3 regions of the Agromyces chromiiresistens genome follow, and region 1 is predicted to be linked to each of the others. Evidence: predicted binding sites of a transcription regulator. Region 1 holds the regulator's gene; each other region holds the start of a gene.
The links. The regulator HspR, encoded in region 1, represses chaperone genes until heat shock. The targets are predictions, from matches to a motif close to AAGTTGAGTCNNNNNGACTCAACTT.
Positions count from the first base shown of each region.

Region 2: a site for HspR is predicted at 3,300-3,324, ahead of PX701_RS00040 (ATP-dependent Clp protease ATP-binding subunit). Genes of this name have one in related genera too.
Region 3: a site for HspR is predicted at 2,541-2,565, ahead of PX701_RS11740 (ATP-dependent Clp protease ATP-binding subunit). Genes of this name have one in related genera too.

Region 1 covers NZ_JARFNL010000008.1:32,509-37,654, reverse strand. The annotation lists gene dnaK (molecular chaperone DnaK) at 1-928, shown strand, start outside; gene PX701_RS17895 (nucleotide exchange factor GrpE) at 931-1,551, shown strand; gene PX701_RS17890 (DnaJ C-terminal domain-containing protein) at 1,676-2,665, shown strand; gene PX701_RS17885 (heat shock protein transcriptional repressor HspR) at 2,667-3,080, shown strand; gene PX701_RS17880 (ScyD/ScyE family protein) at 3,145-4,233, opposite strand; gene PX701_RS17875 (hypothetical protein) at 4,373-5,056, opposite strand.
Region 2 covers NZ_JARFNL010000001.1:4,811-9,956, forward strand. The annotation lists gene PX701_RS00025 (LLM class flavin-dependent oxidoreductase) at 1-138, opposite strand, end outside; gene PX701_RS00030 (M64 family metallopeptidase) at 300-2,426, shown strand; gene PX701_RS00035 (hypothetical protein) at 2,452-3,177, shown strand; gene PX701_RS00040 (ATP-dependent Clp protease ATP-binding subunit) at 3,345-5,146, shown strand, end outside.
Region 3 covers NZ_JARFNL010000004.1:940,811-945,956, reverse strand. The annotation lists gene PX701_RS11740 (ATP-dependent Clp protease ATP-binding subunit) at 1-2,525, opposite strand, end outside; gene PX701_RS11735 (DUF262 domain-containing protein) at 2,696-3,874, shown strand; gene PX701_RS11730 (AAA family ATPase) at 3,871-5,146, shown strand, end outside.

The DNA.
Region 1 (5,146 bases):
GCTCGTCGGCGGCTCGACCCGCATGCCCGCCGTGTCCGACCTCGTCAAGAAGGAGACCGGCCAGGAGCCCAACAAGGGCGTCAACCCCGATGAGGTCGTCGCCGTCGGCGCCGCCCTCCAGGCGGGCGTCCTCAAGGGCGAGCGCAAGGACGTGCTGCTCATCGACGTCACCCCCCTCAGCCTCGGCATCGAGACCAAGGGCGGCATCATGACCAAGCTCATCGAGCGCAACACGGCCATCCCGACGAAGCGCAGCGAGACCTTCACGACCGCCGACGACAACCAGCCGTCGGTCGCGATCCAGGTCTTCCAGGGCGAGCGAGACTTCACGCGCGACAACAAGGCGCTCGGCACGTTCGAGCTGACCGGCATCGCTCCCGCGCCGCGCGGCATCCCGCAGATCGAGGTCACCTTCGACATCGACGCCAACGGCATCGTGCACGTCTCCGCGAAGGACAAGGGCACCGGCAAGGAGCAGTCGATGACCATCTCGGGCGGCTCGAGCCTCCCGAAGGACGACATCGACCGCATGGTGCGCGAGGCCGAAGAGCACGCCGCGGAGGACAAGGCGCGTCGCGAGTCGGCCGAGACCCGCAACTCCGCCGAGCAGCTCGCCTACTCGGTCGAGAAGCTCATCAAGGACAACGACGACAAGCTCCCCGCCGACGTCAAGTCCGAGGTGCAGGGCGACGTCGACGCGCTGAAGTCGGCGCTCGCGGGCGACGACGACGCCGCGGTGAAGACCGCGTTCGAGAAGCTCTCGCAGTCGCAGACCAAGCTGGGCGAGGCCATCTACGCCCAGTCGCAGGCGGCGGATGCCTCCGCCTCCGGCGAGGACGCCTCGGCCACGGGCCAGGCGGGCGATGCCGCGTCCGATGAAGACGTGGTCGACGCCGAGGTCGTGGACGACGACGAGGAGAAGAAGTAGTCATGACCGACGAGCAGAACCAGAACCACGAGGAGCCGGTGATCCGCGACAAGCGGCGCATCGACCCCGAAACCGGTGAGGTTCGGCAGCCGGCCGCCGACGGGGCGCCCGAGGAGGGCGCCCCCGAGGCATCCGACCTCATCGAGGACGAGACCGAGCTCACCGTCGACGACATCCTGAACGCGGCGAACGCCGAGGTGCAGGAGCCGAGCGACGAGCACCTCGCCGACCTCAAGCGGGTGACCGCCGAGTACGCGAACTACCGCAAGCGCACCGAGGCGAACCGCGAGATCGAGCGCGAGCGCGCAGTCGGTGCGGCCGTCGCGGTGCTGCTGCCGGTGCTCGACGACCTCGACCGCGCCGAGAAGCACGGCGACCTCGAGGCGGACTCGCCCTTCGCGACGATCGCCGCGAAGCTGCGCGGCGCCGTCGAGAAGCTCGGGCTCGCCGCGTTCGGCGAGGTCGGCGAGCCGTTCGACCCGCAGCGCCACGAGGCGATCTTCCAGCAGCCCAGTGACGAGGTCGAGGTCGACACGGTCGCCGATGTCGTCGAGACCGGGTACACGCTGGGCGGCGTGCAGCTGCGCGCCGCGAAGGTCGTCGTCAAGACGCCGGCGGCCTAGCCCCGCCGCACCCACTCCCCGGTGGTCGAGTAGCGAAGCGTCTCGAGACCCGCGCATCAGGTCTCGATACGCGCTACTCGACCACCGGACCCATTTCAGACAGACTCAGAGAGAGGAGGTGCCGATGGCCAGTCAGGACTGGTTCGACAAGGACTTCTACCAGGTGCTCGGCGTCTCCAAGGACGCGAGCGACGCGGAGATCAAGAAGGTCTACCGCAAGCTCGCGCGCAAGTACCACCCCGACCAGAACCCGGGCGACGCTGCGGCCGAGGCGAAGTTCAAGGAGATCAGCGAGGCGAACGCGGTGCTCTCCGACCCCGAGCAGCGCAAGGAGTACGACGCGATCCGGGCGATGGGCACGGGCGCGCGGTTCACCGCGCCGGGCGCCGGCGGCCAGGGCGGCTTCGACGACGTCTTCGGCGGCATGTTCGGCCAGGGCGGCGGGCAGCGCTACACGTTCCAGCAGGGCGGCGGCGCCGAGTACGACGACCTGCTCAGCGGCCTGTTCGGGGGCGGCCGGTTCGGCCAGTCGACCGGCGGATACCGCGGGTTCGGCGGCCCGACCAAGGGCCGGGACGTCTCGGCGACGACGACGCTCGACTTCATCACCGCCACCAAGGGCGACCAGGTCACCCTGCAGACGGCCGACGGCAAGCCGATCACGGTGCGCATCCCGGCGGGCGTCTCGGACGGCCAGAAGATCCGGCTGCGCGGCAAGGGCCACCCCTCGCCCGACGGCGGCGAGACGGGCGACCTCATCCTCACCGTCAACGTGCGCAAGCACCCCGTCTTCGAGCGCGACGGGCTCAACCTGCGGGTCACCGTGCCGGTGACCTTCACCGAGGCCGCGCTCGGCGCGACCATCCAGGTGCCGACCCTCGGCGGCGACCCCGTGAAGCTCAAGGTCGCGCCCGGCACGCCGAGCGGCCGCGTGCTGCGCGTGAAGGGGCGCGGCGTGGAGACCAAGAAGGGCACGGGCGACCTGCTCGCGGTCGTGCAGATCGCGGTGCCGTCGCACCTCTCGAAGGACGCGCAGGCGGCCGTCGAGGCACTCGCCGCGGCGCTGCCCGACGAGAACCCGCGCGACGAACTGCTCGCGAAGGCCCGGGGCTGACATGAACGAGACGAGCCCGCTCTTCGTCATCTCGGTCGCAGCCGAGCTCGCGGGCATGCACCCGCAGACGCTGCGGCAGTACGACCGGCTGGGCCTCGTCTCGCCGACGCGCACAGCGGGCAAGTCGCGCCGCTACTCGATGCGCGATGTCACCCAGCTGCGCGAGATCGCGCAGCTGTCGAGCGAGGGCGTGAGCCTCGAAGGCATCCGCAGGGTGCTCGGGCTCGAAGACGAGGTGCAGTCGCTGCGGGCCCGCGTGCGCGAGCTCGAGGCGGCACTGGCCGACGAGATGCTCAACCGCCCGGGCCGGCGCATCTTCGCGGCCGGCTCGGCCGGAGAGGTGATCACCCTCAAGGCCGGCACGCGCGCGCGCCGTGAGAACGCCGTCGTCGTCTGGCGCCCGCTCGAACGCTGAACGTCAGCGCGTCGTCCGGCATTCGGGCGAATGCCGGACGACGCGGGTTCGTGCCGATGAGGCCTCAGCGGCCCCGGACGGGGTACGAGACGATCCGCCCGTCGCCGAAGACGCCGGCCGAGACGACCACCTTGCCGCTCTGCCATTCGACGCCGGCCGGGCTGTCGACCTCGGCGAACGTCGAGACCGATCCGTCGCGCGTGATCGCCGACACCTTGCCGCCGAACATCTGGCTGACGTAGACCGTGCCGTTCGGCGCCACCGCGAGTCCGGTCGCTCCGGCGAAGCCGGTGGCGACCAGCGCGGAGTCCCCGCTCACCGGGTCGACGCGGTAGACCGAGCCGTAGGGGAATCCGAGCCCGGGCGCCCCGGGAAGGGTCGACACGTAGAGCATCCCGTCGGTGCCCATCTCGACGTCGGTCGGCACGGGCTCGGCGTCGTAGGTCAGGCCGACGACGCACTCGTCGAGCACGATCGGCTGCCCCTCGACCTCGCCGACCACGCGCATCTCGTCGGTGACCACGAGCGGCTGCGGGGGCAGCACGGCGACCGTCGAGACCTCGTCGCCGACGACCTTCAGCACCGCGTTCATGCCCGAGTCGGCGACGTAGGTCACGCCGGGCAGCGCCAGCGTGCCGTACGCGTGGGTGTCGACCAGCCCCTGGTAGCGCGGGTTCACGAACGGCGGCAGCGTCGCGGCGCACTCGTCGGAGATCTCCTCGAATCCGTACCAGCTGTCGCCGTCGGGGTTGTTGGCCTGCTCCCACGCGAGCAGGTCGATCGACGTGTCGCCGGCGGGGCCGCTCGACTTCAGCCACGACCCCTCGATCGTCTGCTCGTCTCCGGCGCGTTCGCTCCAGGTGACGGTGGGGCCGAGCACCGAGACGCCGGTCGAGTCGGGGCCCTGCGAGAGGGTCTCGCTGCTTCCGCCGGCGATGCGGGTGACCTCGCCGAGGAACGACTGGCCCACGGTGATGACGCCGTCGGCCGACAGGTCGAACGTCAGCGGGCCGACGAGGTGCTCGGCCAGCACCGTGGGCGGGCCCGAGCTCGGCGCCTTCGGCGCGGCGGTCGCCGGCGCGGCGACGGCGGTCGTCGCGCCGATCGCGACGGCGACGGCGGCGGCAGCGGTGAGTGGGATTGAACGGCGCATCGGGTACTCCGACCTTGATCGAACTGCGCATCCGCCCTTTGCGCACGCTCCGGCGCGCACGGAAAGCCTCGGGTGGGCGGATCCGCGTCCGAACGTACTCCGGTCGGGCGGGCCCCTCCACCCCCCGTTCGAGTGCGGGTCAGCGACCCCAGGCCGAGGCGGGCGCCTCGACGACCTCATACGGGCGGGAGCTCCAGTGGGTGCCGTAGCCGTAGTGGCTCGACGCCCACGGCGAGGCCCAGATCGCCTGCGCCGTCGCGTCGGCCGAGTCGCCGCGCTCGAGCGCGGCCTCGACCTCGGGGTACCGCCCCGAGCCGATGTTCGCGGCCGCGTAGTACGCCGCGTCGACGAGCGTCGCGTAGCTGCCGAGTCCGGAGCCGCCGCCCGAGCCCATGCCGTTGTTGAGCGGGTTGTTGCGGTTCCACCAGTTGTCGGCGCCGTTCTCCTGGCGCATCCACCGCATCATGAACGTCACGTTCTCGTCGGTGAGCGGCCAGCCGCCGTCGACGATCACGAGCTTCGCCCAGTCGAGGTTGGTGCCGCCCGCGATGAGCGTCTCGGGACCCGTCGACGCGACGTACGACTCGGTCGAGACGGCGGTGGCGGATGCCTCGCCGTCGACCCGCACCGACTGGGCGGCCGCGCGGAAGGAGTCGGCGGCGTCGCTCGCGGCGGCGGCCGCCTCGATCGTCGCGGGGTTCACCTGCGGGGCGAGCGACACGGTCGCGAGCAGGCCGAACACGGCGGCCGTTCCGAGTACGCCGGCGAAGCGGCGGACGAATCGCCCGCCGCGAGTCGCGCCCCCGTGCCGTTCTCGCCGCATGCGGACCCGAGGGTAGCAAACCGAGCCGGGTACCGCACCCAGCTTCCACCTCGCCGGCGGGCGGGCGAGCTCACGAGCGCCTCGAGACGT
Region 2 (5,146 bases), on a different contig from region 1:
GTAGGCGCCGTCGACCCCGAGCTCGTCCATGCCCTGCGCGAGGTCGATGGCCTGCAGCATCGAGTCGGCCGCCGACAGCTCGCGGCCGCCGCCGAGCGGGCCGTAGTGTCCGAACGAGAGGGTTCCGAAGCGTCGCATGTCAGAGCCAACGCGGTTCGGGGCGGGTGCATTCCGATGCATGGATGCCTCGGCTCAGGGCCATCCCCGATGCCGCGGTCCTGAATATCCCTCATGATCATCTCGTCAACTCAGGGAGCACGGCGGCGGAGTCCGCGGCTCAACGCGAAGGGCGGATGATCATGGCCGACAGCGTCACGGTCCTGCAGGACGTCGGATCGGGTGGGAAGACGCTCGCGATCCTCGGCGACGGGTTCGCCGCGGGCAACGATCAGACCGTCTACAACACGTACGTGCGCGACGTGGTGATGAAACAGGTGTTCGGCAGCGGCTACTACAACGAGGATGCCGCGGCCTGGAACATCCGGCGGGTCAACCTCGAATCGGTGCACTCGGGCGCGAGCACGCGCACCTGGAACCTCAACGGCACCCCGTCGAACCTGGCCGACGACACCTCCACCGAGAGCATCTTCGACACCGCGCTCGGCATCATCTCGAACGGCGAGTGGTGGCACAACTGGTTCGAGAACGGCGCGAACACGAAGAAGCGCATCGACGACGCCGTCGCGAAGTGGGCTCCTGGCGCCGCCTTCACCCTCATCATCGTCAACTCGACGCTGCCGGGCGGCCTGCGCACCGGCTCAGTGCTCAAGGTCACGACCCAGGAGGGCTGGGACACGATCGCGCATGAGATGGGACACGGCTTCGGCGACCTCGAGGACGAGTACAGTGCGACCGGCAAGGGGGCGTACGGATCGGGCGAGCCCGCTCGGGTCAACGTCACGATCGAGACGAGGCGCTCCCGCCTGAAGTGGAAGCAGTTCGTGGCGGGCACGACGCCGGTGCCGACCGGCACGGGCGCGGCAGCGGGCTGGACCGCGGGCACCAAGCCCGCCGGGTGGGACGACGCGTCGGACGCCGGGCTCTTCGAGGGCGGCGCGACGTTCGAGACCGCCATCTTCCGCCCCGTGATCGACTGCCGGATGAACAGCAACACGCCCGACTTCTGCCCGGTCTGCTACACCGAGTTGAAGGACACCTACCACGGCCCGGCGAAGCACAGCTTCACGCGAGCGGTGCCGGGGCGGTTCACGTCGAGCCTCGGTTCGGAGTTCATCGGCGTGGAGGACCGGGCCCTGACCGTGTACCGCGCCAACGGCACACGCTGGGCGCACAAGCGCACGACCGCCGCGATCGTGCCCGGCTCTTGGGAGATCAGGCCGGGCGACCGCTACTTGGCCGGCGACTTCGACGGCGACGGGCGGGACGAGCTCGTCGTCTACAACTCGACCGACTGGGTGTTCCCCTACCTCGCGCTGATCAAGGTCGACGCCGACGGGCGCATGCGCGTGCTCGCGCGCTACGACGGCGACATCCCCGGGTGGGGCGGGTTCGCGCGGCACGACGCGTTCCTCGTCGGCGACTTCGACGGCGACGGACGCGATGACCTGCTCGTCTCCAACTTCGACGACTGGTCGATGCCGTACGTGGCCACGCTCATCTCGACGGGCTCGGGGTTCTCGCAGTCGCACCGGTACGACGGGGACATCCCCGGTTGGGGCGGCCTCGCCGACCACGACGAGATCATGGTGGCGAACGTCGGCGGCACGAGCCGGGACGACCTGCTGATCTGGAACTCGCGCGACTGGTCGAGCGAGTACCTCGGCCTGTTCCGCATGCAGCGCGGCCTGTTCCGGTGCATCCGGATGTGGGAGGACGACCTGCCCGGGTGGGGCGGTTTCGCCGAGCACGACCGGTTCTTCGTCGGCGACTTCAACGGCGACGGCAAGGACGACCTCTACGTCTTCAACGGCTCGGACTGGGCGAACCCCTACCTCGGCATGTTCCGTTCGACGGGCAGCGACTTCGCGTTCGTGCGGATGTTCGACGGCGACGTCCCCGGCTGGGGCGGCATGCGCAGTCACGACCGCTTCCTCCCCGCCGACCTCACGGGCGACGGCAAGGTCGACCTGTTCGCCTGGAACATGGACGACTGGTCGCACGAATACGCGGGCCGCATGATCTCCAGCGGGTCGAACCTGTCGGCGGACTTCCGTGAGGACCGCGTCGGCGAGTGGCGACTCGGTTCCGTCGATCGGTTCGATCGCGTGCCCGAGCGCCACCGGATCCGGGTGACGACGGCGCTCTCGAAATCGATCGTGATCGGACCGTTCACGAGGAAGGGGCCGGACCGCATCCTGGCCCACAACGCCGACTGGACGTCGACCTTCAGCGGCACGGCGCCGCTGGCCATGGACTGCATCTACCACCGGTGGGTGCACGACTACCGCTTCGGCCGCAACTGGTGAGCCGGGCACGAGGAGGGGCGAGATCATGGACGAGACCAGCGAGCGACCGCGCAAGCGGCTCGATGAGGAACCCGGCGGCGCGCGGCGCAACGCCGCCCGCCGAGGGCGGCTCAAGGACGGCCGGCTGCTGTCGGCCGCCTTCAAGGAGCGGACCGGACGCCCGAAGCCCGGCGTCGAGGCATCCCTCGCGCTGTACGGTGAGAAGACGCGGCGCAGGGATTGGGGGCCGCAGGTGGCAGCGCGAATCGAACCGAGCCCGGAGGCGAGGAGCGTTCGACTGCGACTGGAGGTGGAGCGGGGCGAGATCCGCGTGCTCGACAGCACCGTCGTCGATGTCGCGCCGCCCGAGCAGGGCACGGTGCGCGGCACCGCGTTCATCGAGGTGAGGGCGGGCAAGGCCGTCGTCGCCCTGCAGGCCGTCGTCGACCCCGGGCTGAGCATCGGGATCCCGGACCGCACCGATCCCGACGACGCGTTCCGCGGGCACCGCGTCGTCGAGGAGGAGACGTGGGAGGCCGCGGTGCTCGTGCCCCTCGAGGCCGTCGCCGACCGCGACGCAGAGCTCTCGGTCTCGATCTACCGGGCGTCCGAGCGGTTGATCCTCGAGACGGCGTCGGAGTCGCCGCTCGCCCGCCGCTCGCGTCGGGTCGAGGAGCTCGCGGCGTCGAAGCCGATGCGCGCCGCCGACCTGCCGCACCTCAGGACCGATCGCGACGGCCGCAAGCCGGAGCCGCGGGCGAGCGCCGACTGAGCGCCCGCACGGCGGTGCGCCGCGCGACGGCCGCCCCTCGGGCTAGCCACCCCGAGGCATCCGGTCTAGCGTGAAGCGCGGGGGAGATTCCGCGCGATTCCGGAATACCGACCCCCTTCGCAAAGTTGAGTTCAGTAGACTCAAGTTTTGAACGAAGGGACCATCGAGTGGCAAACATGCAGGGCGCGCCGAACTCGCAGGAGGAGCAGAAGTCGGCGCTCGAACAGTTCGGCGTCAACCTCACCGACCTCGCGAAGGCCGGCAAGCTCGACCCGGTGATCGGCCGTGACGCCGAGATCCGGCGCGTGAGCCAGGTGCTGACCCGTCGTACCAAGAACAACCCCGTGCTCATCGGCGAGCCCGGCGTCGGCAAGACGGCCGTCGTCGAGGGTCTCGCCCAGCGCATCGTCGCGGGCGACGTCGCCGAGTCGCTGAAGGACAAGCAGCTCGTCTCGCTCGACATCTCCGCGCTCGTCGCGGGCGCGATGTACCGCGGCCAGTTCGAGGAGCGGCTGAAGGCCGTGCTCAAGGAGATCAACGAGGCCGAGGGCGGCATCATCACCTTCGTCGACGAGCTGCACCTGCTCATGGGCGCGGGCGGCGGCGAGGGGTCCGTCGCGGCCTCCAACATGCTGAAGCCCATGCTCGCCCGCGGCGAGCTGCACCTCATCGGCGCGACCACGCTCGACGAGTACCGCGAGTACATCGAGAAGGACGCCGCGCTCGAGCGCCGATTCCAGCAGGTGTACGTCGGCGAGCCGAGCGTGGAGGACACGATCGCGATCCTGCGCGGGCTCAAGGGCCGCTACGAGGCCCACCACGGGGTCACGATCTCCGACGCCGCGCTCGTCGCCGCGGCATCCCTGTCGAACCGGTACATCACGGCGCGCCAGCTGCCCGACAAGGCCATCGACCTCATCGACGAGGCCATGTCGCGACTCAAGATGGAGATCGACTCGTCGCCCGTCGAGATCGACCAGCTCAAGCGCCAGGTCGATCGCATGAAGCTCGAGGAGCTCGCCCTCAAGAAGGAGAAGGACGACGCCTCGAAGGAGCGGCTCGCGAAGCTGCGCGAGCAGCTCGTGTCGCTCGAGCGCGAGCTCGCCGAGCTCGAGGCACGGTGGGCGCGCGAGCGCCAGGGCCTCAACCGGGTCGGCGACCTCAAGAAGCAGCTCGACGAGGCGATCACCCAGCGCGACCTCGCACTGCGCGGCGGCGACTACCAGAAGGCCTCGCGGCTCGAGTACGAGACGATCAAGAACCTGCAGCGCGACCTCGAGGCGGCCGAGCAGGCGGATGCGTCCGGCAACGCCGGCGGCGAACCGCGCATGGTCAACGAGCAGGTCACCGACGAGGACATCGCCGCCGTGATCTCGGCGTGGACGGGCATTCCCGTCGGCCGGCTCATGCAGGGCGAGACCGAGAAGCTGCTGCACCTCGAGCAGGAGCTCGGCAAGCGCCTCATCGGCCAGAAGCGTGCCGTCGCGGCCGTCGCCGACGCGGTGCGCCGCTCGCGCGCCGGCATCAACGACCCGAACCGGCCGACCGGCTCGTTCCTGTTCCTCGGCCCGACCGGCGTCGGCAAGACCGAGCTCGCGAAGGCGCTCGCCGAGTTCCTCTTCGACGACGAGCGCGCCATGGTGCGCATCGACATGTCGGAGTACGGCGAGAAGTTCTCGGTGTCGCGCCTCGTCGGCGCCCCTCCCGGGTACGTCGGCTACGACCAAGGCGGGCAGCTCACCGAGGCCGTGCGCCGTCGTCCCTACTCGGTGATCCTCTTCGACGAGGTCGAGAAGGCGCACCCCGAGGTGTTCGACGTGCTGCTGCAGGTGCTCGACGACGGTCGCCTGACCGACGGCCAGGGCCGCACGGTCGACTTCCGCAACACGATCCTCATCCTCACCTCGAACCTCGGCTCGCAGTACCTCATCGACCCGGCGCTCAGCTGGAGCGAGAAGGAGCAGGCCGT
Region 3 (5,146 bases), on a different contig from region 1:
AACTCGCCGTCGCGGGCGTCGACGTGCACCGCTCCCCCGTCGCCGAGGGCGCCGGAGACGAACAGGTCGCTGATGCGGTCGTCGACCTCGCGCTGGATGACCCGGCGCAGGGGCCGCGCACCGTACTCGGGCTCGTAGCCCCGTTCGGCGAGCAGCGCGACCGCGGCATCCGTGACCTCGAAGCCGACCTCGCGCGACGCGAGGCGACGCGCGGTCGCACCCAGCATCAGCTTCACGATCTGCGCGAGCTGCGGCTGGTCGAGCTTCTGGAACAGCACGATCTCGTCGATGCGGTTCAGGAACTCGGGGCGCATGGCCTCGCGCACCTTGCCCATGACGCGCTGGCGCACGTCGTCGGCCGAGCTGAAGCCCGAGGCATCCGCGCCGGCGACGAAGCCGAGCGCACCCGACCGCGACGCGAGGAACTCCGAACCGAGGTTCGAGGTCATCACGACGACCGTGTTGCGGAAGTCGACCGTGCGGCCCTGGCCGTCGGTGAGGCGTCCGTCGTCGAGCACCTGCAGCAGCAGGTTGAACACGTCGGGGTGCGCCTTCTCGATCTCGTCGAACAGCACGATCGAGTACGGGTTGCGCCGCACGCGCTCGGTGAGCTGGCCGGCCTCGTCGTAGCCGACGTATCCGGGAGGGGCGCCGACGAGTCGCGACACGGTGTGCCGCTCGCCGAACTCCGACATGTCGAAGCGGATCACGGCGGTCTCGTCGTCGAACAGGCGGTCGGCGAGGGCCTTCGCGAGCTCGGTCTTGCCGACGCCCGTCGGCCCGAGGAACAGGAACGACCCGACCGGCCGACGCGAGTCGCCCATGCCGGTGCGGTTGCGGCGCACGGCCTTGGCGACCGCGGCGACCGCGTCGTGCTGCCCGATGACGCGCTGGTGCAGCTCGCCCTCGAGGTCGGCGAGGCGCTCGCGCTCGGTCTCGGTGAGGCGGTTCACCGGGATGCCGGTGGCCCGCGAGATCACGGCAGCGATCTCGGCCTCGTCGATGACGGTGGCATCGGATGCCGCGGCGCGACCCTGCTCGGTGACCTCGTCGAGCTTCGCCTGCACCTTCGAGATCTCGTCGCGCAGGCGCGACGCCTCCTCGTAGTGCTCGGTGCGCACGGCGGCGTTCTTCTCCGCCTCGAGTTCGCCGAGTCGCGACTGCAGCGCAGACACGTCCACCTTCACGCCGAGTCGCAGCCGCAGGCGCGCGCCGGCCTGGTCGATGAGGTCGATCGCCTTGTCGGGCAGCACGCGGTCGCTGAGGTAGCGGTCGCTGAGTTCGACGGCGGCGCGGATCGCGGCATCCGTGTACTCGACGCCGTGGTGCCCCTCGTATGCGGGCTTCAGGCCCTGCAGGATGAGCACGGCGTCTTCGATCGACGGCTCGCCGACCCGCACCGGCTGGAAGCGGCGCTCGAGCGCCGGGTCCTTCTCGATCTTGCGGTACTCGTTGAGCGTGGTCGCGCCCACGAGGTGCAGCTCGCCTCGCGCGAGGCGCGGCTTGAGGATGTTGCCCGCGTCCATGCCACCGTCGCCCGCACCACCGGCGCCGACGACCGTGTGCACCTCGTCGATGAAGACGATGAGCTCGCCCGTGTTGGCGGCGATCTCCTCCATCGTCTTCGTGAGGCGCTCTTCGAAGTCGCCGCGGTAGCGGGTGCCGGCGAGCATGCCGGGCAGGTCGAGCGCGATGACGCGCTTGCCGAGCAGGGCCTCGGGCACGTTCTCCTCGACGATCGCGCGGGCGAGGCCCTCGACGATCGCCGTCTTGCCGACGCCCGCCTCACCGACGAGCACGGGGTTGTTCTTCGTGCGGCGCGACAGGATCTCGATGGTCTGCTCGATCTCGTCGGCACGCCCGATCACCGGGTCGAGCTCGCCGTTCGCGGCGCGCTCGGTGAGGTCCATGCCGAACTTGTCGAGCATCGGCGTGGTGCTCTCTTCCGCAGGTTGAGTAGCGCCCGACGAAGGAGGACGCGTATCGAAACCAGCCTCCGTGCCGTCGTGCTCCCGCATCCCCTGCGTCAGCGCCTCAGCCGTCACCCCGGCCCGAGCCAGCACCTGCCCCGCAGGCGCATCCTGCCCCAGCACGAGCGCGAAGAAGAGGTGCTCGGGGTCGATGTACGTCGCCCCCGACGATCGCGCCACCTGGTAGCTGTGGAACAGCGAGCGGGATGCGCTCGGGGTGATGGTGGCCGCGTTGATGTCAGCCGTCTCGGATGCCGCGGGCAGACGCGCCTCGGTCGCCGTGATGATGCGCTCGGGGCTCGCCCCGATGCGTCGGATCGCCTGCTGCACGCTCTCGTCCTCGACGATCACGCGAAGGATGTGCAGGGCGTCGAGCTCGGTCTGTCCGCGCTCGAGGGCGAAGCGCCCGGCCTGCTGAAGAATCGATTGGGTGCGCGCGGTAAGGAACCGGCTGAGGTCGATCGACCGCGCCTGTCGCGCCTGCTCACCCGCGAGGTATCGGGCGAGGAACTCGTCGAACGAGCTCGCGCCTGCCTCGTTGAAGTCGTTGGGCACCTGGCCTCCTGGTTGAAGTTGAGTGTGGTTCGCTCAAGTTCAACGCAGGCCGCGTTCGACTATTCCCGCGGAATTCTCGACGGCGCAGTGACAGACCCTCTTCCGATATCCGCAAGAACGACTGAGCGATCCACTAGCTTGGCCTAACACACCCAGAGAGAACGAGGGTCATGAAGCTTGAAGCCTGGGAACCCGACCTGCAGAGCCTCTACGCCCGGTACGTAGACGGGTCGCTCGACCTGCAGCCAGCCTTTCAACGTGGACTCGTTTGGTCGCGTGAGAAGAAGGCGCGCCTCGTCGATACCATCCTCCGAGGCTGGCGCATCCCGCCCGTACATCTCATCGTCCAGAGCGACGAGAGACTGTCCGTCCTAGACGGTCAGCAGCGACTGCAATCCCTCTTCGACTTCATCGACGGAGGATTCGCGGTTCAAGAGTTCCCGCCATTCGACGAGGCTGTGTCGACGTATGCGGGCCACCGCTTCAAGTCGCTTCCTGTGAGTGTTCAACGCAGGGTTCTGTCCTCACGCGTTAGTTCCTACCGGCTCTTCGACTACGCAGCCGATGAACCCTATGAGCTCTTCTTTCGATTGAACCTGCCTACCGGACTCACGCAAGCCGAGAAACGCAACGCCCTCGCGGGGCGAGCCCGGGAGCAGGTACGCGACCTCGTGGCATCCGCGGAACGAGCAGGTTGGGGCAAGGATCTGCTCGGATTCTCGGACGGTCGGCTCGCCTACGACGATGTCATTGCTCGATTGTGCGCCTACCTCGAGCGGCAATCGATCGCGATCCCACTCACGGTTCGAGACATGGAGGACTTCTATCGTGAACCCGCTGGCTTTTCGGTCAGGACTGAGGAGCTGGCGCGGATCGCCCTCGAAACGTTCACATACGCCGCCCGCTCGGCAGACAACCGCATCCGACTCAACAAGGCCACACTTCTGACCTGGCTCATCGTGGCTGCCCGGGCGAAGCTCAGCGACGTGCAAGGCCGAGTGAAACTGACAGGTGCAATGGAAGAACTAGAACTCGCCAGGCTTTCGTATGGTCGGTCATCGCAACACCGAGCGGTTCGACAGGTCACCGATCCTGCGTACTTTGCGCCGATTGCGGCGCTCTATCTCGACCGTTCAAGTCTTCGGGTGGCTGACGTCCTATCTGTTCAGGCGCGAGACGCGGTGGCATGGCTTGCTGTCGCGTACTTCAATGCTGACCAAAGTCTCCCCCCTATCGTGCGCGAGCTACGTCAGAACGTTGCCGCGCTTCCCTTTCAGGGAAGCGAGTCGTTCGAAGACGGGCTCCTCTCGCTTGTTTCCGCGTGGCCGCAATGGAGTGACCTCCGGTGAAACTCTCCCAAGTTGCGCATAGCTGGCGCCGAGTCCTGGACGATTGGGACGGCACAACCCGGTTTGTCCGCGTCGAATCAACCGACGACTTAGGCTTCCATGCCAGCGCCGTCGACCTGCGTGGCGGTCTCTTTGTTTTGGCAGGTGTGAACTCCGGAGGGAAGACGCGACTCCTGCGCTCTCTCGCCGACACGATCAACAAGGGTGGTTCGGGGCCCGCCACAATGGAGTGGGGCGGCAGTCCCCCAAGCAGAGCAATCTATGTCGACTTCTTTGAGCTGCTCACCCGTCAATGGATGACGTTATCGGCGGGAGTTGATCTCGACGAGCAAATCGAAGCTGCCGGTCTTACACCGGTCCGGGAAGCCGATCGCCGCGACATCTCATTCGTCGTGGGCCGAGACTACACTCGCGTGTCCGTCGCCGAGCTGGACAATACGATCGCGCCTAGCCCAATCCATGGAGACCCGGCGGAGGTCGGCCGGTTCTTCCGCCCCGAAGTCGTACCATTTTTTGCGGTTGAGTCCGGTGATCGCCAACACGACTCTCGAGAGCTCAGTCGCGGGGAACTCTCCGCGCTCACGCTCTATTGGGTTCTTCGCCAGATGGAAGCAGGAACGGTGCTCTTACTAGACGAGCCAGATGTGCTGCTCTCCCCGATGTCCGCCGCAAGGGCGCTCGACCTAGTTGTTGACCGCGCAAACTCCTCCAAGACACCAGTTGGTATAGCGACCCACTCTTACCTCGGTCTCGCAACGGCTCCTCGATCAGCACAGGTCCTCTTGCGCCTCGACACTGCGGGACGAAGCACCCTGACTACTCCCAGCACCCTGTCGTTGTGGAAAGCCCTACGTGTCGCGGCGCCACGGCAGATTGTGTTTGTCGTAGAGGATGAGATGGCGAAGCATCTCTTTTCTGAGTTGCTTGGACTGACCTCGTTTGCCTACCTCGACTTGGCGGAGATCTGGATCGGAGGGGATGCGCAGAATGTGCGTACGGCGGCCAGTCTCCCTCGCCCCACCGACGCAAGCATCGCGATCTGGGGGGTGCTGGACGGTAACGAAACAGTACGACCAGGTTCCCTACGCGCAGGCCTGAAGCTCCCTGGCGAGCTCTCGCCCGAAGAAGGAGCAATCAAGATAGCTTCCGATCACCCCGAGCTCTTCGCGGCCAACCAGAAATCGATCGCCGACGCCCTTGACGCGACCACCGGCGACAACCCGCATGATCGAGTAACCAAAGTGGCTGCCTCAATAGGTCAGACTGCCAAGA